DNA from 2 places in the Sporofaciens sp. SGI.106 genome. Region 1 is predicted to be linked to the other one. Evidence: a T-box and tRNA genes for the amino acid it is inferred to sense, from the RefSeq annotation. Region 1 holds a T-box; the other holds one or more tRNA genes.
What was found. The T-box of region 1 lies ahead of proS (proline--tRNA ligase). A T-box ahead of a tRNA ligase gene usually reads a tRNA of that ligase, here a tRNA-Pro.
Positions count from the first base shown of each region.

Region 2: it has a tRNA-Pro gene. The T-box ahead of proS (proline--tRNA ligase) is inferred to sense a tRNA for this amino acid. The anticodon was not compared.

Region 1 covers NZ_JBNPMZ010000015.1:42,782-54,149, forward strand. Annotated here, with positions in the region: gene ACQRCC_RS11205 (RluA family pseudouridine synthase) at 386-1,135, opposite strand; gene ACQRCC_RS11210 (calcium/sodium antiporter) at 1,455-2,420, shown strand; T-box leader at 2,507-2,719, shown strand; gene proS (proline--tRNA ligase) at 2,850-4,289, shown strand; gene ACQRCC_RS11220 (CCA tRNA nucleotidyltransferase) at 4,289-5,638, shown strand; gene ACQRCC_RS11225 (CotS family spore coat protein) at 5,711-6,697, shown strand; gene ACQRCC_RS11230 (phospho-sugar mutase) at 6,780-8,516, shown strand; gene ACQRCC_RS11235 (HU family DNA-binding protein) at 8,719-8,994, shown strand; gene ACQRCC_RS11240 (RNA-binding S4 domain-containing protein) at 9,075-9,314, shown strand; gene yabP (sporulation protein YabP) at 9,375-9,659, shown strand; gene yabQ (spore cortex biosynthesis protein YabQ) at 9,664-9,996, shown strand; gene ACQRCC_RS11255 (FtsB family cell division protein) at 10,105-10,428, shown strand; gene ACQRCC_RS11260 (SpoIIE family protein phosphatase) at 10,564-11,368, shown strand, end outside.
Region 2 covers NZ_JBNPMZ010000004.1:200,296-211,663, forward strand. Annotated here, with positions in the region: gene nrdR (transcriptional regulator NrdR) at 1-174, opposite strand, end outside; gene ACQRCC_RS05110 (PRC-barrel domain-containing protein) at 321-566, opposite strand; gene ACQRCC_RS05115 (ferredoxin) at 617-802, opposite strand; gene arcC (carbamate kinase) at 883-1,812, opposite strand; gene dapB (4-hydroxy-tetrahydrodipicolinate reductase) at 1,859-2,656, opposite strand; tRNA gene ACQRCC_RS05130 (tRNA-Pro) at 2,824-2,898, shown strand; gene ACQRCC_RS05135 (amylosucrase) at 2,940-4,775, opposite strand; gene ACQRCC_RS05140 (carbohydrate kinase family protein) at 4,810-5,775, opposite strand; gene ACQRCC_RS05145 (glycoside hydrolase family 32 protein) at 5,809-7,116, opposite strand; gene ACQRCC_RS05150 (carbohydrate ABC transporter permease) at 7,178-8,038, opposite strand; gene ACQRCC_RS05155 (carbohydrate ABC transporter permease) at 8,038-8,910, opposite strand; gene ACQRCC_RS05160 (ABC transporter substrate-binding protein) at 8,929-10,305, opposite strand; gene ACQRCC_RS05165 (LacI family DNA-binding transcriptional regulator) at 10,588-11,368, shown strand, end outside.

The DNA of each region.
Region 1 (11,368 bases):
TTTTATTATTTACGCGGGAAAATACCCTTTTTCTAATTCTCCACATAGTTTTTTCGAAAGTCTACGCGGGAAAATACCCTTTTACTAATTCGACACGTAGTTTTTTCGAAAGTCTACGCGGGAAAATACCCTTTTACTAATTCGACACGTAGTTTTTTTGAAAGTCTACGCGGGAATCAGCATTTTTACTAATTCGCCACGTAGAGAATGCTTAAAACTACGTGTCAGATAAAAGAAAATGGGATTTTCCACGTAAGGAACTCCTAAACATACGTGTTGGATGTAAAAAAAGTAATTTTCCCACGTAAAAGGGGCGCTACTCCATAGATGACTACTCATCTATTTTGTAACAGCCCCCTTTTATGCGACAATGTGCAATCTATTCTTATATTTCGAATTCCATCACTTCCCCGGTCTTCGGATGCCGGAAGCTAAGTTTGTAAGCAATGAGCATCAGCGTTTTATGATCGTCTTCCGGTCGGGAGGCGGGATTATATTTGGTGTCGCCGACAATGGGACATCCCATATTTGCAAGCTGTACCCGAATCTGGTGATGGCGTCCGGTGTCCAGAATGACTTCCAGCCAGGTGTCGTCATTAGTGTCGTCTTTGGGACCATGAACGGTACAGGCATGGATGGAGTTCATATGATTTTGAAGCTCCGCGGATGCCGGACGGTAGTGAAGACGGGCGGATTTTGCGCCCGGAGTATCCTTGCTGCAGATGCGGGAAGTGTTGGTGCGGCCATCCTTTACCATATAATCCTCGAGAGTGCCTTCCGGTGCGGCAGGCTTTCCGTGTACCAGGGCAAGATAGTGCTTGCCAAAGCCTTCCTGCTGAAGTTGATGGTTCAGAGATCTGGCAGCGGCAGGTGTCCTGGCAAAAACAAGGATCCCGGCTACAGGCTGATCCAACCGGTGGATGACAGCCAGATATGGCGGCTTATTTCCGAAAGAAGCTTTGCTTTCGGAACTGGATTTGTTTTTGGAACGGGCCTGTTCGGCCAGATGACAGAGCAGTATATGCTCCAGGTCAGGCGTGCCGGGACGACGGCTCTGGGTGGCCAGTCCGTGGGGCTTCTGACACACAATTATTTCTTTGTCTTCATATAAAATATGAGGTGTCTTTGATTTCATAAAATCTCCTTGACTTCTATCTTTTTCACAATTATTATTGTAACGTATGTAATGTAATTACTGGATTTTAGGATGTTGGGGTCAAAAGCCCTGGGCTATGATACCTACGGATTGTTCCGTGCTTTGCACTCCCACAATCCTGCCCGACATTCGCATATCGCGGGATTATTATCCCACTTTTATGCTCATATCGGGGGCGGGTCCCAAGGACTTTCACCCGCTTATGAGCAAGCTCATGTGGGCTTAGCCCTTTTGACCCTGGTATCATTATATTTAACCACAGGAAACAAATAAGTGTCAATGGAAAGAGGATGGAGATATGGATTATCTGTTGCTGTTTTTGGGATTTGTATTATTAATTAAGGGAGCCGACTTCTTTGTTGACGGAAGCTCCAGTGTGGCAAAAATCCTGAAAGTGCCTTCAATTATCATAGGACTTACGGTAGTGGCATTTGGAACCAGCCTTCCGGAGCTTTCGGTCAGTGTGACTGCGGCTTTGAGTGGCAAGAATGATCTGGCAGTCAGTAATGTGCTGGGTTCCAATATGTTCAACCTGCTGGTGGTGCTGGGCTGCTGTGCGCTGGTGAATCCGGTGCAGGCACAATGGTCTCTTTTGAAAAAGGAATTTCCATTTTCTATTTTCATTACCGTGATCCTGCTCCTGTTGGATTCTGACTTTTCGATCATGAAGGTAATAAATGGTACGGAAAGTTTCTGTCTGGGCAGGGCAGCAGGAATTTTATTTTTGATTTTATTTGCTATCTTCCTGTATGCGTCGGTAAAGACAGCGCTTCGAGCCAGGGAAGAGATGCAGGAAACGGAAGAAGAGTATAAGGTAATGAGTCCGGTGAAGAGTGCGCTGTATATCGTGGGGGGAATTGCAGGAATCGCTTTGGGAGGCGATCTGGTAGTAGACAGCGCTTCGTCCATTGCTGCGACTTTTGGACTGAGTCAGACCTTTATCGGTCTTACCATAGTTGCTCTGGGAACATCACTTCCGGAACTGGTGACTTCGGTTGTGGCGGCAGGAAAAGGGGAGAATGACCTGGCTGTAGGTAATGTAGTCGGTTCCAATATCTTCAATATTCTCCTGATTCTGGGTGTGTCTTCGACGATCACACCGATTACTCTGGAGGTGACAGCGGTATATGACACACTGATTTTAATTGCCGCAAGCAGTATTGTCTATGTGGCAGCTATCAGTAAACGCGAGATCCGCAAGGGAGAAGGAGCACTGTTCCTGCTGTCCTATCTGATGTTCTTTATATATATTTTGATACGCTAGTATACTAACCCTTGACAAATATTGGGATTTCAAGTAGAATGGCAGTTAACCGAATAACCCGCCGGCAATGATGGTTGCAGAACGCGGGTCTGGCGATGAAAGGGAATAGTAGTTGCATCGGATATTCCACAGAGAGAGAGTCCGCAGGCTGAGAGATTCTTGTATGGATGTGCAGTGAACCTACCCTGGAGCCTCTTTGCGAAAGTGAAGCGTAGCACTGGCGTTAACGGTGATGAGAGAGAACTGCGAGAGGGTCGCAGTTAACTAGGGTGGTACCGCCGAGTTTTTCGGTCCCTTTTTTAGGGAGCGAAGAGCCCGGCGTTTTTTGTTCTGTAAGAAAATGTTTTTCATAGAACATATGAGGCACAAAACTCCCGGCAAATAATCGTGGGGCAAGGGCCCTGCCAGAAAAGAAAAGGAGAAAAGAACATGGCAAAGGAAAAATTAGTCAAAAATATCACACCACGTGATGAAAACTTTGCACAGTGGTATACGGATGTTGTCCGTGAAGCAAAGCTGTGTGATTACTCAAGCGTAAAAGGATGTCTGAATTATCTTCCGAATGGATATGCAATCTGGGAACTGATTCAGGCTGACCTGGACAGACGTTTTAAAGAAACAGGCGTCGAGAACGTATATCTGCCGACACTGATTCCGGAATCTCTTCTTGAGAAAGAAGCAGATCATATCGAAGGATTTGCTCCGGAAGTTGCATGGGTAACTCACGGTGGTATGGAGAGATTACAGGAAAGAATGTGTATCCGTCCTACATCAGAGACTTTGTTCTGTGACTTGTGGTCTAAGACGGTTCGTTCATACAGAGACCTGCCGAAAGTATGGAACCAGTGGAATTCCGTACTTCGCTGGGAGAAGACAACAAGACCATTCCTTCGTTCCAGAGAATTCCTGTGGCAGGAAGGTCATACACTGCATGCAACCTATGAAGAGGCAGAAGAAAGAACGATCCAGATGTGGCATGTATATGAGGACTGCTACAGAGAGACACTGGCTATGCCTTTCGTATCAGGAAGAAAAGCTGAGCATGAGAAATTTGCAGGTGCGCAGGATACTTACACCATCGAGGCACTGATGCATGATGGTAAGGCACTTCAGTCTGCAACCAGCCATTTCTTCGGAAATGGATTCCCGGATGCATTTGGTATTCAGTATATTGATAAGAACAACCAGCCTCACAGCTGTTATGAGACATCATGGGGATGGTCAACCAGAAGTATCGGTGGACTGATCATGGTTCACGGTGATGACGACGGTCTGGTACTGCCTCCGCATGTTGCACCTGTAGAATGCCGCATTATCCCGATCGCACAGCATAAAGAAGGCGTGCTCGACAGAGCATTTGCACTTCTGGATGAGCTTAAAAAAGCAGGATACAGAGTGAAAATCGATGATTCTGATAAGAGCCCGGGATGGAAATTCTCCGAGCAGGAGATCCTTGGTATTCCTACCCGTATCGAGATCGGACCGAAGGATATTGAGAACAATCAGGTTATTGTTGTGCGTCGTGATAATCGTGAGAAGATCGTGGTATCTCTGGATGAGATCGCAACAAAGCTTCGTGATATCCTGGAGACAATCCAGCAGGATATGTACAACAGAGCAGAAGAGTTCCTGAATAATCATATTGATACAGCGGTTACTATGGATGAAATGGTTGAGAAGTTCAAAGCAAACCGTGGATTTGTAAAAGCATGCTGGTGTGGAGATCCGGAATGCGAAGGTGAAGTAAAATACGTGACAGGCGGTGCTGCAACCAGATGTCTGATCGAGGATGAAGAGATGATTTCCGACAAGTGTATCTGGTGTGGAAAACCGGCTAAGCACATGGCATACTGGGGTAAATCATACTAATGCAGATTCAGCTGCCGGAAAAAGTAAACAGAATTATTCAGACTCTGCAGGATCACGGTTACGAGGCCTATGCGGTGGGCGGATGTGTCCGGGATTCCATACTGGGAAGAAGCCCGGAGGACTGGGATATTACCACGTCAGCTATGCCGCAGGAGACAAAGGCGCTGTTTTCCAGAACCTTTGATACCGGAATCGAACATGGTACAGTTACAGTGCTCCTGGACGGAGAAGGATTCGAGGTAACGACCTACCGGGTGGACGGCGAATATGAAGACAGCCGCCATCCGAAGGAAGTGACCTTTACCAGAAGCCTGAAGGAAGATCTGCTTCGCCGGGATTTTACCATTAACGCTATGGCGTATAATGAAAAAGACGGGCTTGTAGATATTTTCGGAGGAATAGAAGATCTGAAGGCGGGAGTCATCCGCTGTGTCGGATGTGCGACAGAGCGCTTCTCGGAAGATGCGCTTCGGATTTTGAGGGGTGTGCGTTTTGCCGCCCAGCTCGGTTTTTCTATTGAGGAAGAGACCAGAGAGGGGATGCGAAGACTCGCACCTACTCTTCAGAATATCAGTGCCGAGCGGATTCAGACGGAGCTTGTGAAGATGCTGGTATCACCGAGACCGGATCTGCTCAGAGAAGCTTATAACCTTGGAGTTACAAAGGAATTTCTTCCGGAATTTGATCGCCTGATGGAAACAGAGCAGGAAACCCCGCATCATATTTACAGCGTAGGAGAGCATACACTTCATGCTCTCATGCAGATTCGTCCGGATAAGGTGCTTCGGCTTACCATGCTGCTCCACGATATGGGCAAACCTGATCTGAAAACCATGGATGAAGAGGGCGTTGCGCATTTTAAAAAGCATGCCATAAGGAGTGAAGAGATTGCAAAATCAGTGCTCCGAAGGCTGAAATTTGATAATGACACCCTGCATAAAGTGACGAAATTAGTATATTATCACGATTATCGTATGCCGGCGACTCCGGTAAATGTCCGCCGGGCGATGAATCGGATCGGTGAAGAATTGTTTCCGCTGTATCTGGAAGTGCGAAGAGCAGATATGCTGGCACAGAGTATGTATCGACGGGAAGAAAAGCTTCAGAATATCGAGGATGTCCGCATTATATATGAGGATATCTTAAGACAGAATCAGTGTGTTTCTCTGAGGGATCTTGCTGTCACGGGAAGAGATCTGATCGAGGACGGCATGAAACCGGGAAAAGAGATGGGAGAAGTTCTTCACTGGCTTCTGGAACAGGTTCTGGATAACCCGGAACTGAATGAAAAAGAAAACCTTCTCCGCCTTGCGCGGGAATGGAAGGAGTTTCGTCTCCTTCCAAGATGAAAAGAAGCATAAATTCCCCTGCACCCACATACATTGAAAAGAACATGTAAGTGTAAGGTGCAGGGGATGAATATGCAGGATTATGAATTAAAGATACTGGAAGAGTATCAGATCAATGTGAAAAGCACCCGGAAAACCAGGGGTGCATTTTTTTGTGATACGGAAGAGGGATTGTTGCTGCTTCGGGAAGCGGGTATGTCGAAGAAACGAATCCCTGCTCTTTATAAATTGTATGCACATTTGCAGGGGCAGGGCTATGAGCGGGTAGATCAGTTTCTGCCAAACCGGGAGGGAGAATACGTCAGTGTCTCGGAAGAAGGGGTTCCCTATGTGCTGAAATACTGGTTCCGGGGACGGGAGTGTGATATCCGTAAGAGCCGGGAACTTCAGGAAAGTGCGAAGAATCTTGCAGGGCTTCATCAGAAAATGAAGCTGGAGCTGGAGGAATATGTGCCGGATGCCGTTCATCTGCGGGATGAGTACACCAGCCATAACCGGGAACTCAAGAAAGTGCGCCGCTATATACGTTCGAGAACAGCAAAGGGAGAATTTGAATTAGCCTTTCTTCAATGTTTTGACAGCATGTATGAGTGGGCGGATGCGTCTCTGACAAGGATAGCAGATTCCGGTTATGAGGAACTTTATGCACGAAGCCTGAAAGAAAACTGTCTTACCCATGGGGATTACAACTATCATAACATACTGGTGACACCGGATGGACTGGCGACCACGAACTTCGAACATTTCCGGCGGGGGATCCAGGCGGAGGATCTGTATTATTTCCTGCGAAAAGCAATGGAAAAGCACGAGTGGAATGTAAAGCTGGGAGACTGTATCCTGAATGCCTATTGTGCGGTCCGTCCTTTATCGGATGAAGAAATGGAATATCTGATGCTGAGATTTGCCTATCCGGAGAAATTCTGGAAAATTGCAGATTCGTATTATCGTTCCAATAAGGCATGGATACCGGTAAAAAATGTAGAAAAATTAAAGGTATCCATTATGCAGACGGAGGAAAAAAGATACTTTCTCGAGCAGATATTTGCTTTTCATTTGTAGGGGAGTGGTGTATAATATATACTAATCAGAGGCTTCAAGTGTGTTGGATACACAGCCCGGAATATACAGGAGGTAGTTTAGAATGGAATATCGTGAAATGTACGAGGAATGGCTGTCCAATCCTTACTTTGATGCAGATACAAAAGCAGAGCTGCAGGCAATCAAAGAGGATGACAATGAAATTAAAGAACGGTTTTACAAAGATCTGGAGTTTGGTACAGCCGGTCTGAGAGGAATTATCGGGGCAGGAACTAATCGTCTGAACATCTATACGGTTCGCAAGGCGACACAGGGACTTGCCAACTACATTATGAAGAAGGGAATGCAGGATAAGGGTGTTGCGATCGCTTACGATTCCCGCCGTATGTCTCCGGAATTTGCAGATGAGGCTGCACTCTGCCTTGGAGCAAATGGAATCAAAGCATATGTTTTTGATGCGCTCCGTCCGACACCGGAACTGTCATTTGCAGTTCGCAAGCTGGGATGTATTGCAGGTATCAATATTACAGCAAGCCATAATCCGCCGGAATATAATGGATATAAAGTATACTGGGAAGATGGCGCACAGATCACACCTCCTCATGATAAAGGAATCATGGATGAAGTGAAGGCAGTAACGGATTATAATACAGTTAAGACTATGAGTCTTGAGGATGCCAAAGCAGCAGGTGTGTACATATCCATCGGAGCAGATATTGATGACAGTTATATTGCAGAGCTGAAGAAACAGGTGATTCATCAGGATGCCATTGATGCAGTTGGAAAAGAACTGAAGATCGTGTACAGTCCGCTGCATGGAACCGGTAATATTCCTGCAAGACGTGTGCTGAAGGAACTGGGCTTTGAGAATGTATATGTTGTAAAAGAGCAGGAACTTCCGGATGGAGAGTTCCCTACCGTTTCCTATCCGAACCCGGAGGCGGCAGAAGCATTTACGCTGGGACTTAAGCTGGCAAAAGAAGTGGATGCAGACCTGGTTCTGGCAACAGACCCGGATGCAGACCGTCTTGGTGTGTATGTTAAAGATGCAAAATCAGGTGAATATAAAGTGCTGACCGGTAATATGTCCGGATGTCTGCTGGCAGATTATGAGATCGGACAGCGCCTGGCAAGAGACGGCAAACTTCCGGAGGATGGATATCTGATTAAGACAATCGTTACATCCAACCTGGCAGATGCTATCGCAAAAGGATATGGCGTGGGACTCATTGAGGTTCTGACCGGATTCAAGTTTATCGGACAGCAGATCCTTGGCTTTGAGACAAGCGGTAAGGGACAGTACCTCTTCGGATTTGAGGAAAGCTACGGATGCCTGATCGGAACTCATGCAAGAGATAAGGATGCAATCGTTGCAACTATGGCACTGTGTGAAGCTGCTGCATATTATAAGACCCAGGGTAAGACCCTTTGGGATGCAATGGTAGACATGTATGATAAATACGGATATTACAAAGATGATATCCAGTCTATCACTCTGAAAGGAATCGAAGGACTTCAGAAGATTCAGGAAATCCTGGAGACCCTGCGCAAGAACCCACCGACAGAGGTTGGCGGATATAAAGTGCTGAAAGCAAGAGATTACCAGGCTAATACCATCAAAGATCTGGAGACAGGAGAAGTAACAGAGACCGGTCTGCCGAATTCCAATGTTCTGTACTATGAGTTGACAGACGATGCATGGCTTTGCGTAAGACCATCAGGAACAGAGCCGAAGGTAAAATTCTATTACGGAATCAAAGGAACATCTCTGGCAGATGCAGATGAAAAATCAGAAAAACTTGGCAAAGAAGTTCTTGCCATGATTGACAAAATGTTATAACAGGCGTCGAACTGTGTGACGTGGTGGAAAAACGCCGAAAATCCCTTGAAAATACAGGGATTTTCGGCGTTATGCTTGACAAACGGTGTGAAACTATGTATAAATTATATGGAGACGCACTATGCGTAAAGCCCAACAGAAAGGGCTTTTGGTAATTTTTGTAGAAGAAGGTTCTGACATAGAACAAGAGGAGGAGAAACCCATGAATAAAACAGAGTTAATAGCTGCAGTTGCTGAGCAGGCAGAGCTGTCTAAGAAAGATTCTGAGAAAGCTTTAAAGGCATTCGTTGATGTTATTACTGAAGAACTGAAAAAGGGCGATAAGGTGCAGATCGTAGGCTTCGGAACATTTGAAGTAAGTGAGAGAGCTGCAAGAGAAGGAAGAAATCCGCAGACAGGAGAGACAATGCAGATCGAAGCATGTAAAGCACCAAGATTCAAAGCAGGAAAAGCTTTAAAGGATGCAATTAACGGTTAAGAGTTTTGTTAAAAATTCAGATGTGCAGATGAGAAATAGATTGCGTGAAAGCGCAATCTATTTTTACTGGGAGGAAGAACATGAGGTTGGACAAATTTTTGAAGGTGTCCCGTCTGATCAAGCGGCGGACAGTGGCGAACGAGGCCTGTGATGCAGGGCGCGTTCTGGTAAATGGCACGGTCGCCAAGGCGTCAGTAAAAGTGAAAACAGGAGATATCATTGAGATACAGTTTGGAACAAAAACGGTTAAGGTTGAAGTTCTCGATATCCGCGATACCACGAAGAAAGAAGAGGCAAAAGAACTTTTTCGGTATTTGTAGGATGTGTCATAATTGCAGACAACCCCACATATAATTATGAAAAAAGGGTTGTGATGGCGTATGGAAGAAAAACAGGTGTCAAAGGCACATAAATTGGTGGTCAATAATCGAAGAACGAGCCTGGTGACAGGTGTTTTAGACGTATTATCTTTTGATTTGAATGAAATTCTCCTGGAAACAGAACAGGGTATGATGATGGTAAAAGGGTCTGATCTGCATGTGAATCGTCTGAGCCTGGAAAAAGGAGAGGTAGATCTGGCTGGAAATATTGACAGTATCGCTTATTCCGATGCCAAGGTACAGGGAAAACAGGGCGATAATTTTCTGAGCAGATTGTTCCGGTGACGAGATGAAAGGAATCGGAAGTGAAGGTATTGCCTTTCTGCAGGCCCTTTTGGCAGGGATGATCGTATATAGCGTCTATCTGTGCGTGCGAAAGCTGCGCCGGGTAATACGCCATAGCCTGACAGCTGTTGCAATCGAGGATGCGCTGTTCTGGCTGGCAACTGCAATTTATCTGTTTGTGCAGATTTACTATACAAGCAATGGTAGTATAAGATGGTATTTTGTACTAGGTGTTGTATTGGGGGCGGAAATTGTCTTCGCTCTTCAGCGGCGTGTGGAGAAGATTGTTGAAAAAAATGTACGGAAGAGGGGAGATAAATTCCGTCAAAAGTATTGAATTTAACTGAAAAAACAGATAAGATGTTATAAGAGCGGACGCAGAAAATATGCTGTGATCCGGATTATTAGTCAAAATATATTGACGGTCAGGGTGAGTATAATAAAAATGAGTGGAATTAAGCAGAAGAGAAAGGCAAACCGGCAGCAGAAGCGGTTAAGCCGACATAAGAGGAGTATCCTCTGTATCAGCAGTGTTATCATACTTCTGGTAGCGGTGGTTTCCGTAAGCGGTGTTGCGCTGCAGACGAAAAACAAAGCATACATAGCACAGGAACAGGAGCTTCAGGAGCAGATTGATGAAGAAAAAGCCAGAGCTCAGGAGATTGAAGAGCTGGAGCAGTATGTGGGTACGGACGAGTATGTAGAGCAGACTGCGAAGGATAAACTGGGACTGGTTCACGAGGGTGAGATCATATTTAAAGCAAAGTAGAACACAAAAGAGATTGCGTAATCGCGCAATCTCTTTTTTTTACTCTATAGAAAACGTTCTATATAACAGAAAGGGGCAGAGGCAGTGGAGAACATAAAAGAACGGGAAGTATTTGCCAATCCATATGTGGTTCAGATGGACAGGTTTGCAGCTTCCCTCAGACATCTTTCGGAAAAATTCCTTCATTTGGAAGATTATAAGGGGAGTTTTACCAGAGATGAGGTGGAGGAAATGTTTCTGCGGGTTTCGGAAAAGGTCTGCTCAAAATGTGAGAGGAAGCAGTGGTGCCTGGTGGAAGACAGAGTACACACCAGCCAGATGGTATATGAGATTCTGTGCACAATTGAGGAATATGGTGCAGAACTGAATATAGAAACGAAGCGTCGCCTTCAGAAAAAATGTCTGATGGCGCCGAGGTTTTTAAGAGAGATGCTGGAAGTATTTGAAAATGCAAAGCAAAGGCTGTTGTGGAACAATCAGATCGTACAGAACCGGCAGGGATGTGCGGTGCAGCTGAATTCATTTGCAAATGTGATCCAGAATACAGTGAGAGAGATCGATGCGGGGATTTTTGAGGACGAGCATCTGGAGAAACGGATCAAAAACAGGCTGAAACGCATGGGGGCCAAGATGATCAGCAGTGTGTTTCTGCTGACCAGACAGGGGTGTTATGAAATCCATCTGACTTTAAAGGCAGCGAAAGGGCAGTGCCTGCAGACAAAGGAAATCGCCGGAGCCATCTCAGAATGTGTGGGAAGAACAATGGTGCCGGAGCAGGGAGAGCGGATGGTAGTAGGCGAAGAATACTGCACTGTGGTATGGGTAGAGGGACCCAGATTCCACACATTGCAGGGAGTGGCAAGAATCGGAAAAGGCTGTGACAGCATATCCGGAGATACATTTTTAATGAAGAACCTTCCGGGAGGAAAGCAGGGAGTGG
Region 2 (11,368 bases), on a different contig from region 1:
TCTCGTATTGTCCTTCTTAATAATTGTAAGAGGAATTGTCTCAACCTTCTCGTAGGTCGTGAACCGCTTTCCACAGACATCACAGGAACGTCTTCTTCGAATGGAATTACCATCCTCTGCGGGTCTGGAATCGATTACTCTGGTATCCGGGTGGCTGCAATATGGGCATTTCATCTTAGTCTCCATCCTTTCCTCTGTCCGCTCCGAGAGCGGCCCTGTATCTTAATCCACAATCAAATGGACTTCTATATTTATATATAGTATATCGTTCAAAAAGCCTGTTGTCAAAGCATTTGTACCCATATGCGTCACTTTTACGTTTACTTTCCATCCTCTTCATGAATTTCAACAAGAATAATATCCGGACCTATTTTTCTAATACAGGAAAAGGGAATAATATATTCCCCGCCCTCACCAAACAGACAGCACCATTTTCCTGATTTGGGAATGATAATTGCCTCAATACATCCCTTGCATTCATCAAAAATCAAATCGGTGACGGAACCCAGCTTTTTGCAGTCACAGGTGTTAATTACTTCTTTATCCTGAAACTCACTCAGTTTCATACTACCACCTCTTACTGCATTATATGCCAGACCCGTCACCTTTGTTCTGTCTATTCTTCAATATCAATCACTGACACCGGACAGTTATCTCTCGCTTCCACTGCAGATTCTTCATCCTCTGCAGACACACCGGCATATGCCTCTGCAACCCCGTCGTCATTAAAACGGAATACCTCCGGACACATTTCCACACAGGCTCCGCATGAGATACATCCATCGTTCACTCTTGCTTTCATAAAATCGGTTCCTCCTTCTCATGATATGCACAACATGCACATGTTCCAGTATTCCCCGACTTTGCAAAAATATACTTTCCCTAACGGATTACCGTTCCGGTCTTCCCTTTGATACCCTCTTTCAGCTTATCAAAGGAAGTGATCAGTGCACTCCTTCCCTCCCGTTTCTCTATAAATTCCACGGACGCACGGAATTTGGGAAGCATATTATATATGCCAAAATGGCCTTCCTCCATATACTGTTTTGCCTGCTCCACCGTAATCTCTCCAAGTTTAGCTTCATCCGGCTTTCCAAGATTAATGCATACCTTCTCCACACTGGTCAGAATAATCAGTTCATCTGCATTAATCTCCTCTGCAAGCTTTCCGGCTGCCAGATCCTTTTCTATAACAGCACTGGCTCCCTTCAGATGATTATCCTGGACAAGAACCGGAATACCACCTCCGCCACAGGCAATTACTATCTGATCAGCCTCAACCAGTGCACGGATTGCTTCTATTTCTACAATATTCACCGGATTCGGTGCAGACACGACACGACGGAAGCCCTTACCAGGCTCCTCAACCACATAATTTCCTTTCTTACGCTCCTGATTAGCCTCCTCGGCAGACATATATCGTCCCAGGACTTTAGTCGGTGTATAAAAGGCTTCATCATAAGGATCCACCGTCACCTGAGTAAGAATTGTACTTACTGTACGGAAAATACCACGATCCAGAAGTTCTTCTCTGATTGCATTCTGCAGGTCATATCCAATATATCCCTGGCTCATCGCAGAACATACCGACATAGGTGCTGCCGTATAATCCTGATGAACCTTACCAAACTCATTCATTGCAGTATGGATCATACCCACCTGTGGTGCATTACTGTGAGTAATAACCACCTGATATCCTTCCTCAATCAGATCTGCGATAGATTTGGCAGACCGCTTAACCGCCTCCTTCTGTTCCGGCAGTGTTGTGCCTAATGCCCGATGTCCCAATGCTACTACCACTCTTTTTTTCATAATTGTTTTCCTTTCCTTATTAATTTATCTCGTCATCATATAAGAACTATAAATTCAATACATCCTGGATGGTATAAAATCCCGGTCCTTTTCCCTCCAGATAGGCCGCACAGTCACATGCTCCTCTTGCAAAACATTCCCAGTTATAAGAATGATGGGTAATCTCCAGACGTTCACCCATAAATCCAAAATACACACTGTGACTGCTTGGAATATTACCCGCTCTCAGGGAATGATAACCAATCGTTCCTTTCTGTCTCGGACACTCTCCCTCTCTTCCGTAAACTGCAATGTCAGAAAGTTCTTTTCCCATGGCATGAGCCATAATCTCTCCCATTTCTCTGGATGTACCGCTTGGCGCATCCTTCTTCCACTGGTCATGCATCTCCAGAATCTCAATATCCGCCTCATCACCCACAGCCTTTGTCACAATCTCCAGAAGCTTATTCATAATATTCACCAGTTTGGAAGTATTGGCAGCGTACAGCATTGGTATCTCATTCGCCGCATCTCTGAATTTCTGAAATTCCTCCGGTGAAAATCCTGTCGTTCCACATACCAGCGCCTTCTTATGGGCGATAGCCATCTTCAGAACCTCCATAGCCATCTCTCTGGTAGAAAAGTCAATGATTACATCGCACTGATCGATCACAGATTCCAGATCATCTACCACCGGAACCCCAAGGTCGTATCCTACAAGCGCTGCCTGTCCCAGATCTTTTCCTATGTAATCTCTGCCTTTTGGCGCCACGCCTGCCACCAGTTCCATATCATCTCTGGATGCTGCAATCTGAGTAATCAGCTTTCCCATCTTTCCTCTTGGTCCTACTACAATTGCTTTCATATACCATACTCCTTCCACATAAGAATTCATACATATTTTTCTTATAAGCATAGATTTAGGTTTATTTTAACACAAGATGGAATATAATAGGATAAATAATGTGTAGATTTCATATATTTTATTTTTCTATTGCATTCTTCGACACATTTCGTATATAATAGACCCATCGGGGTATGGCTCAGTTTGGTTAGAGCGCACGGCTGGGGGCCGTGAGGTCGCAGGTTCGAATCCTGTTACCCCGACTAAAAAAGGACTATCATAATACTGATAGTCCTTTTTATTGTTATTTACTTTTTATCCAGTAAAAGCCATGTCCCGGCACCACAGGATTCTCAACCTTGATTTCCTTCCCTGTCATAAGGTCCACATAAGCGCCTTCTTCTTTCATCCACGCCGTTCTCTCCCCGGCGCTGAAATTAAAGATTCCAAAGAATCTTTCACCATCCTTTTCTCTCATAATACAAAGGACAGCATCATCGTGAACATCATAAGTATATACGTTAGCCGATGCATCGAAGACAGATTCCCTCCGGCGTATTTTCTCAAGTTTATCAAGCGCTCCGAAAATACTCTCCTGCACACTGCCTTCCTCTTCACACTTTTCTGCCAGCTCCCAGTGGAATTTTCCGCGGTGAATATAACGGGAATCGACGCATTTATCGGGATCATCTTTGTATGAGTAATCGTTGACCTGACCGATTTCATCTCCACTGTACAACATCGGAATACCTGACTGTGCCAGCATACATGCATGAAGCATGATATCCGCACGGATCGCATTCTCCATCTTTTTCGAATCGCCCTCAAATCCGGCGCTTTCCACACCACACATGGATGCTGTTGTTCCGCAGAATCTTGCATCCTGAGTTACAGGATCATCATTATACAGCTCTCCCCGGCTCACACTGCCTGCAATCCTGCCTGTGAAATAATCGTTCAGGAATCTCTTATGAGGTACCTCCTGCATTCCCCACTGCCTGAGGGCCGGATAATCCAGTCCCCATCCTATGTCATCATGACAGCGCAGATAATTTAAGAAAGTATACTCCCGGGGCAGGCTGTTCACAATGTCCATCTGTTTTTTCAAAAGTCTGATATCTTCCATCGCCACACAGTTCCAGGTAGTAGCCATTGTTGTCACATTATAAAGCATATGACATTCCGGCTTCTCCACCGTTCCGAAGTACGGGGCAACCTTTTCCGGCTCCATAACCACTTCTCCTAAAAGGACGACACCCGGACAGACAATCTCTCCTATCATGCGCATCATACGTACAATGTTGTGAACCTGTGGGAGATTCCTGCAGCATGTTCCCATTTCCTTCCAGATATAAGGAACTGCATCGATTCGGATAACATCCATGCCCTGGTTTGCAAAATAGAGGAAATTATACATCATCTCATTAAAAACGCGCGGATTGCTGTAGTTCAGATCCCACTGATAGGGATAAAATGTAGTCATAACATAATGCCCCGCATCCTGCAGATACGTAAAATTGCCCGGTGCCGTGGTGGGAAATACCTGAGGCACGGTTTCCTCATATCGTCTGGGGATTTCGTAATTATCGTAGAAAAAATACCTGCTCATGTATTCTCCCTCGCCCCGTCTGGCGCGGACTGCCCACTCATGATCCTCCGAGGTATGGTTCATAACAAAATCCATGCACAGATTCATTCCTCGTTCATGACAGTCATCTGCCAGTTCTGCCAGTTCATCCATAGTGCCCAGATCCGGCCGGACTTTACGAAAATCTGCCACAGCGTAGCCTCCGTCAGAACGCCCCTTTGGAGAATCCAGAAACGGCATCAAATGAATACAATTTACATTACATTTTTCAAGATAGGACAGTTTTTTCTGAACTCCTTTCAGATTCCCCGCAAAATTATCAATATACAGCATCATTCCCAGCATATCATTCTTGCGGAACCAGTCAGGATGATTTTCACGGACTCTGTCTCTTTTCTTAAGCTGCTGTCTGCGTTTCCGGTAATACTCATACATCTGGTCACATAACTCCGCAAACATATCCCCATTTTGATATAATTCCATATACAGCCATCTTAATTCATCATGGTGCCTTTCTAATCTTTGTTGAAAAATTTCTTCTGTTCCTGACATTGGTATATTTATCCTCCTGCTGTTTTATTAATCTTTACTTTCTCTCCTCTATTAATGCTCTGATTTCCTCAACTGTGGGCATTACCTTTAACGCGCCCTTCCTGGTTGTAATAATCGATGCTCCTGCATTTGCAAAAATAAGCATTTCTTTCAAATTCTCTTCCGTCAGATCCTCCAGCCCATGTTCCAGAATATAGTTCAAAGCACACCCTTCAAATGTATCTCCGGCTCCCGTTGTCTCAATCGTGTTTTTCTGTGGAAATGAAGGAGCCGCTGCCATTTTATCTTTATAATATGCCCTGCTTCCTTCTTTCCCCAACGTAACCAGTATCAGGGAAATTTTATAGCGCTCCCGAAGAATTTGCACGCCCTCAGAATAATCCCGTGTTCCCGTCATAAATTCCAGTTCGTTATCTGATATTTTCAGAATATCGCATTTGGAAAGTCCATATTCTATTTCCCTTCTCGCATCCTCCAGAGTTTCCCACAATGGCTCCCGCAAATTGGGATCAAAGGAAATGAGAAGTCCCTGTTCCTTTGCCACATCTATCGCATACCTGGTTGCCTCACGCACTCCCTCATGAGTAGAAGAAAGTGTTCCAAAATGAAATATCTTCCCTTCTCTAATGACTTCTTCTCTGACCTCTTCTTTTCTAAGCATCATGTCCGCTCCCGGATTTCGGTAAAAACTGAAATCACGATCTCCATCGGGCAATGTATGCACAAATGCAAGTGTTGTATGTACCTTTTCATCCACTACCAGATTAGTCACATCTGTTCCACTTTCCCTGACCGTTTTCGTGAGCATCTGCCCGAAGGAATCCTTTCCCACCTTTCCGATAAATGCCGTTTTCCTGCCCAGATTATTCAGCATTGCCAGTACATTGCAGGGTGCTCCTCCAGGATTTGCTTCCAGTAGAGGATTTCCCTGTATGCTTTCTCCATTTTCTGTAAAATCAATCAACAGTTCACCTAACGCCACTACATCAAATATCTTCATGCTGCCTCCTCATAAACAACCGCGATTTGCCGGTTATTCTATTGTAAATATTTCCACCATACATTCTGCAAAAATTTCTTTTTTCAATCCATAGACAATATTGCTGATAACATACTCTCCATTATTTACAAATACTTCAATCAGATTATCGTCCACATAAACATCCAGGCTATATCCCTCTTTTACTTCCGGAGTGAAAAACTGCATCCTGTAATTGCCACAGTCACAGAATACTTCGCTTCTGTCCGTGCAGATCCGATCCCCTTTTCTGAAGATTTTATAACCTCCGATGTTTACAGTTTCTCCATCTTTCAGATCAAAACTCACTCTATATCCCGCTTTTCCTGCTTCCTGAGGAGATTCTATACGACGACAGAACTGTCTTCCCACATTCGGATGGGGACGGAAGTAAATGTGTCCGTCCTCCACTTCTACAACTCTTGGAATGCAGAACATGCCATTCCATTTTCCGTCTACCGCTTCCGGCATACGCATCCAGGCAATAACCGTTCGTCTTCCTTCCTCATCCAGCGTACTCTGAGGCGCGTACAGATCCTGCCCATAATCCAGAAACTGATATTCTCCCGACAGGTTCATCGTACAGGTTTCCTCATCAAACGCTACATTCATACAAATGGATTGTTCTGCATAGCGTTTTCCGTCATTGATAAATCCCATCGGTGAGAACAAAAGTACTTTACCACCTTCTGTCTCAAAATAGTCCGGGCATTCCCACATATTTCCCAATCCTTCTTTTTCGACACTGTTCACCATTGTCCATTCGGAGAGATCTTCACTTTTGAAGAAGAGCAGTTTTCCATTCCCGGTTTCAGACTTACTGCCCAGCACCATATACCAGGCATCTTTCCCACGCCATACTTTCGGATCTCTGGTGTGTGCCCTGTCTCCGATTTTTTTATCTGTAATCGGGGGAATAATTAGCTTTTTCCCGTTAAAATTGTCAAACTGAAAACCATCATCCGATACCATCATCAACTGGGAAGACTCAAACTTATCATCCAGACACAGATGTATATCATCCGGATCCGGTTTATTATAATGAACTCCTGTAAAATAAATATACATGTGTCCATCATGCTCCAGCGCACTACCCGAAAAACATCCGTTCTGATCTTCATATTTTGTCGGAAAAAGTGCAATTCCTTTATGCTCCCAGTTAACCAGATCTTTGCTCACCGCATGACCCCAATGCATGGTTCCCCATCTTGGAGCATACGGGAAATGCTGATAAAACAGATGATAATTTCCGTTATAATAAATAAATCCATTCGGGTCATTTATCCAATTTCCCGGTGCTTTTAAATGTATCATATCTTTCATATCTACTGCATCCTTTTCTCAAATCAGCCAAAGGAGGGTTGGAATCCCCTCCTTATGATCTTTATTTTACCGCACCTGCAACAACACCGCCGATAATCTGTTTCTGAAGCACAACATACAGAATCAGTATTGGTATTACGCACAGTAAAAGTCCGGCCATGATCGTACCATAATCTGCAGAATATGTACCGTAAAAACTATAAGTAGAAAGCGGCAATGTCAGAAGCTTCTTATCTGTCAGTACCAGTGACGGCAACAGGAAGTCATTCCAGAATGCCAGTGAATTCAGAATTACCATCGTTGAAATAATCGGTTTTAACAATGGCAGCACAATTCTGAAAAATGTCTGTGAATGTGTACATCCATCAATATATGCCGCCTCTTCCAGCGCGATTGGAACATTTCCTTTTATAAATCCGTGGAACATGAACACAGACATAGCCATGGAAAAGCCAGTATGCATAAAAATCAGTGTCAGTCTGTGATTCAGCACATTCAGCATACCTCCGTAAATACTTACCAGAGGGATCATGATTGCCTGGAACGGGATAATCATGGATGCTACCATCAGTGCAAATGTAATTTTAGATATTTTATTATTATGTCTTACAATGTAGTAAGCAAGCATTGCTGCAAGTAATGTTACCAGCACAGTTGCAGAAACGGTTACAATCAGAGAATTCTTAAATGCATTCAGAAAATCCATCTGAGTAAATGCTTTTACAAAGTTGTCAAAAGACAGGCCCTTGATCGTAAATAACCATGAAAACGGGCTTTTAATGATATCTCTTTTCTGTTTCAAAGAGTTGATGACTACCATCAGAAACGGAAACATGTATGCGATAAATACGATCACCAGTCCCGCCATTGCAAGCATATTTGCTGCTTTTCTTTTATTTCCGCCAATTGTCGTCTGTTTCATTATGCTTCCACCTCCTGTTTCTTTGTCAGATATACCTGAAGACCACTAATACATGCAACAACGATAAATAAGATAAGTGCTTCCGCCTGACCCACACCAAATTGTCTGGATGTAAATGCCTTCTCATACACATGCATTGCTGCCATTTCCGTGGATCCGTAAGGACCTCCTGCCGTCAGGGAAAGGTTTACATCGTATACCATAAATGCACGAGACAATGTAAGGAAAAGACAGATGGTCACAGATGACATCATCAGCGGCATTACGATATTTTTCAGTTTTACCCATCCGGATGCCCCATCAATACTTGCAGCTTCCATAACATCTTCACTCAATCCCATAAATCCGGCCACATAGATAAGGATCATATACCCGGATAACTGCCACACAGATACCAGTACCATAGCCGCAAATGCTTTCTCCGGTCCTGATAACCAGGAAGCCTCAAAAAGACTCCATCCGGTAGACTCTCCGATATTTACGAATACTCTGGAGAATACGAACTGCCAGATATATCCAAGTACGATACCTCCGATAAGGTTCGGTGTGAAGAATCCTGCTCTGAAGAAATTCTGTCCCTTGATTCCTCTGGTCAACAGATATGCAATTGCAAATGCAATCACATTTACCAGAATCACGACTACGATTACATACTTAAATGTTAATCCAAGGGATACCCAGAACTGTTTATCATGCATAACACCTGCAAAATTCTTAAGTCCGATAAAATTCTTATCCTTTGTCACACCATTCCAATCGGTCAGTGTCAGATAAATACCATAGATAAACGGTATTACTACAACTGCAAAGAAACAGAACATTCCCGGCAATGCAAACCCGCAAAAATCTTTTCCACTGTTTTTTGATTTCATAATTTTGTCCCTCTTTCTCTATTCCTGCTCATCCCAGTATTCCTGAACAGATTCCATCAGTTCCTCTCTGTCACTTCTGTCAGCAAGATATTTCTGCATAGCGGCACCAAGAACAGACCAGTGGTCATTCGGCACGATTGCTGCTGCATTAAACACCTTTCCTTCATGCACCTTCTCATAAATATCTCTGCTAAGCGGATCGGACGGCTCATACGGATTATTTGTAAATGGAGGAATCACATTACATGTCTTTACCAGCATCTGCTGTCCGACTTCGCTGTATACAATCCAATTCAGGAATTCCTTTGCCGCAGCCTGTTCGTTATCAGTTGCCACCTGATCATCCATCATAACCTGCTTGGAAGGTGATGCCTGTATCTGCCAATTCACAAAATCCTCTTCGTCATCATTCATAAAATACGGCAGAAACCCATATTCGTCCTCATTCTCTGCACCCGCTTCCGAAAGATTCGGCCATGCCCAGTTTCCGTTGAACCAAAAGGCTGTTTTGCCATCTGCAAGGTCAATTGCCATCTCATCATAGTCTGCTCCCAGCGGATCCGCCTTTGCCACATTATACTTTTTCAGTACATCAAACATATCCAGAAGCTGGCTCATTCTGTCGTATGACTCAATTTCCAATTTGCCGCCTTCTATTTTTTCAATCACTTCTGCCGCTCCGTCAGAAGTTCCGTCATACGTCTCATAGATATACTGTAAATGATGTGCCCCCAGTGACCAGTCCTCTTTTGCCACCGAAACCGGTTTTTCTATTCCCGACTCTGACAGTTTTTTAAGAAGTGCTTCAAATTCGCTCAGTGTAGTTATCGTTTCCGGATCAAATTCCTCACCAAGTGCTTCCTCAATTACCTTCTTATTGTAGATCATGCCCCGGCCTTCAATACAAAGTGGAAAACTGTACACTTTACCATTAATTCTCGTCAGATATTCCTCTGCCTCTGCTGTCCATTTCTCCCCGGACAAATCAACTGCCTTTTCTTCTGCCAGTGCCTTTACGTCCGTAGTATCCAGAATAGCCAGCGTCGGCGGATCCCCTGCGTTATACAGACTGATCATCTTCGTATAAGGAGAATCTCCATCTGTAACCGGCATAACCTCTACATGGACTCCTGATTTTTCCTCAAACTGTTTTCCCATCTTTTCCAGCGCTGTCTGAATTTCTGCCTTCGTGTTAAGAAGTGTAATCTCCGTCCCCTCCAAAGAAGAATCATACTCAAAAGTGTCAATAGATGTATCTATCGGCCCCTCCTTCACTTCCTCACTGGGATCATCCGGATCACTGGCAAATCCAAATCTGCAGCCTGTCAATGCTGTTACTGCCACTGTCACTGAAAGTGCTGCGGCAAGAAGACTTGTCACTGATTTCTTTTTCATGAATCTTTCCTCCTGTTCCTTTCCTTACTATATCTACTATTTTCGTAACCGGTTAAGTAACCGGTTACTTTATGGTTTTATAATAACACGCAGATTTCAGAACGTCAACTTCAAATCTGAAGTTTGTGAATAGTATACGATTTGCTTTTTCAATAATTATGCACATGTTACAAAACCGGTTACTTAACCGATTACTCATTGTTCTGCTTTTAATTTTTTGCTATAATAAACACGTATAAAAACACCATACACAGTAATTTTTTTAAAGGGATGTATCTATTTATGAAACAGAAAAAAAACGTAACCTTCAACGACATTGCAAAATATACCAACTTCTCCAAAACTACGATTTCGCGGTATTTTAATAACCCCGATTCTCTCACTCTGGAAAATCAGGAAATTATCGCAAAAGCTCTGGTAGAACTGGGTTACAAAGAAAATAAAGTGGCACGTATTCTGGCAAACGGAAAAACAGAATTCATCGGCATTATTATCCCCCACCTGCACAATCACTACTATTCTGAGATGTTGAACCAGATTCTTCTGACCTACGAAAAATTTGGATACAAATTTCTTGTTTTTATAGGAAACGAACACGAAGAAACAGAGCGGCAGTATATTGAAGAACTTCTCGCCTATAAGATAGAAGGACTGATTATCCTAAGCCATACCATTCCATCCAAAGAACTGGCAGACCTGAATATTCCCATTGTAACAATCGAAAGGGAAGATCGTTACGTATGCAGCGTCAACACAGACAACCATATGGGTGGAGTCCAGGCTGCAAGTCTGCTTGCCAAACATAACTGTGATATTCTGATTCACATCAATTCTCCGACCTCAACAGATGTCCCGGCATACGGACGTATTACAGGTTTTCTCGAAATCTGTGAAGAAAAACATCTGAATCATCGAATTATATACAGAGAACTAGGAAAAAGCTATGAAGAAATGCAGGAAAATGCCCTGGACATTATAACCGAATTAGATGAAATTTATCCGGGTCAGAAAAAAGGACTTTTTATTTCCAATGATACGCATGCCAATGTATTTTTGAATCTTC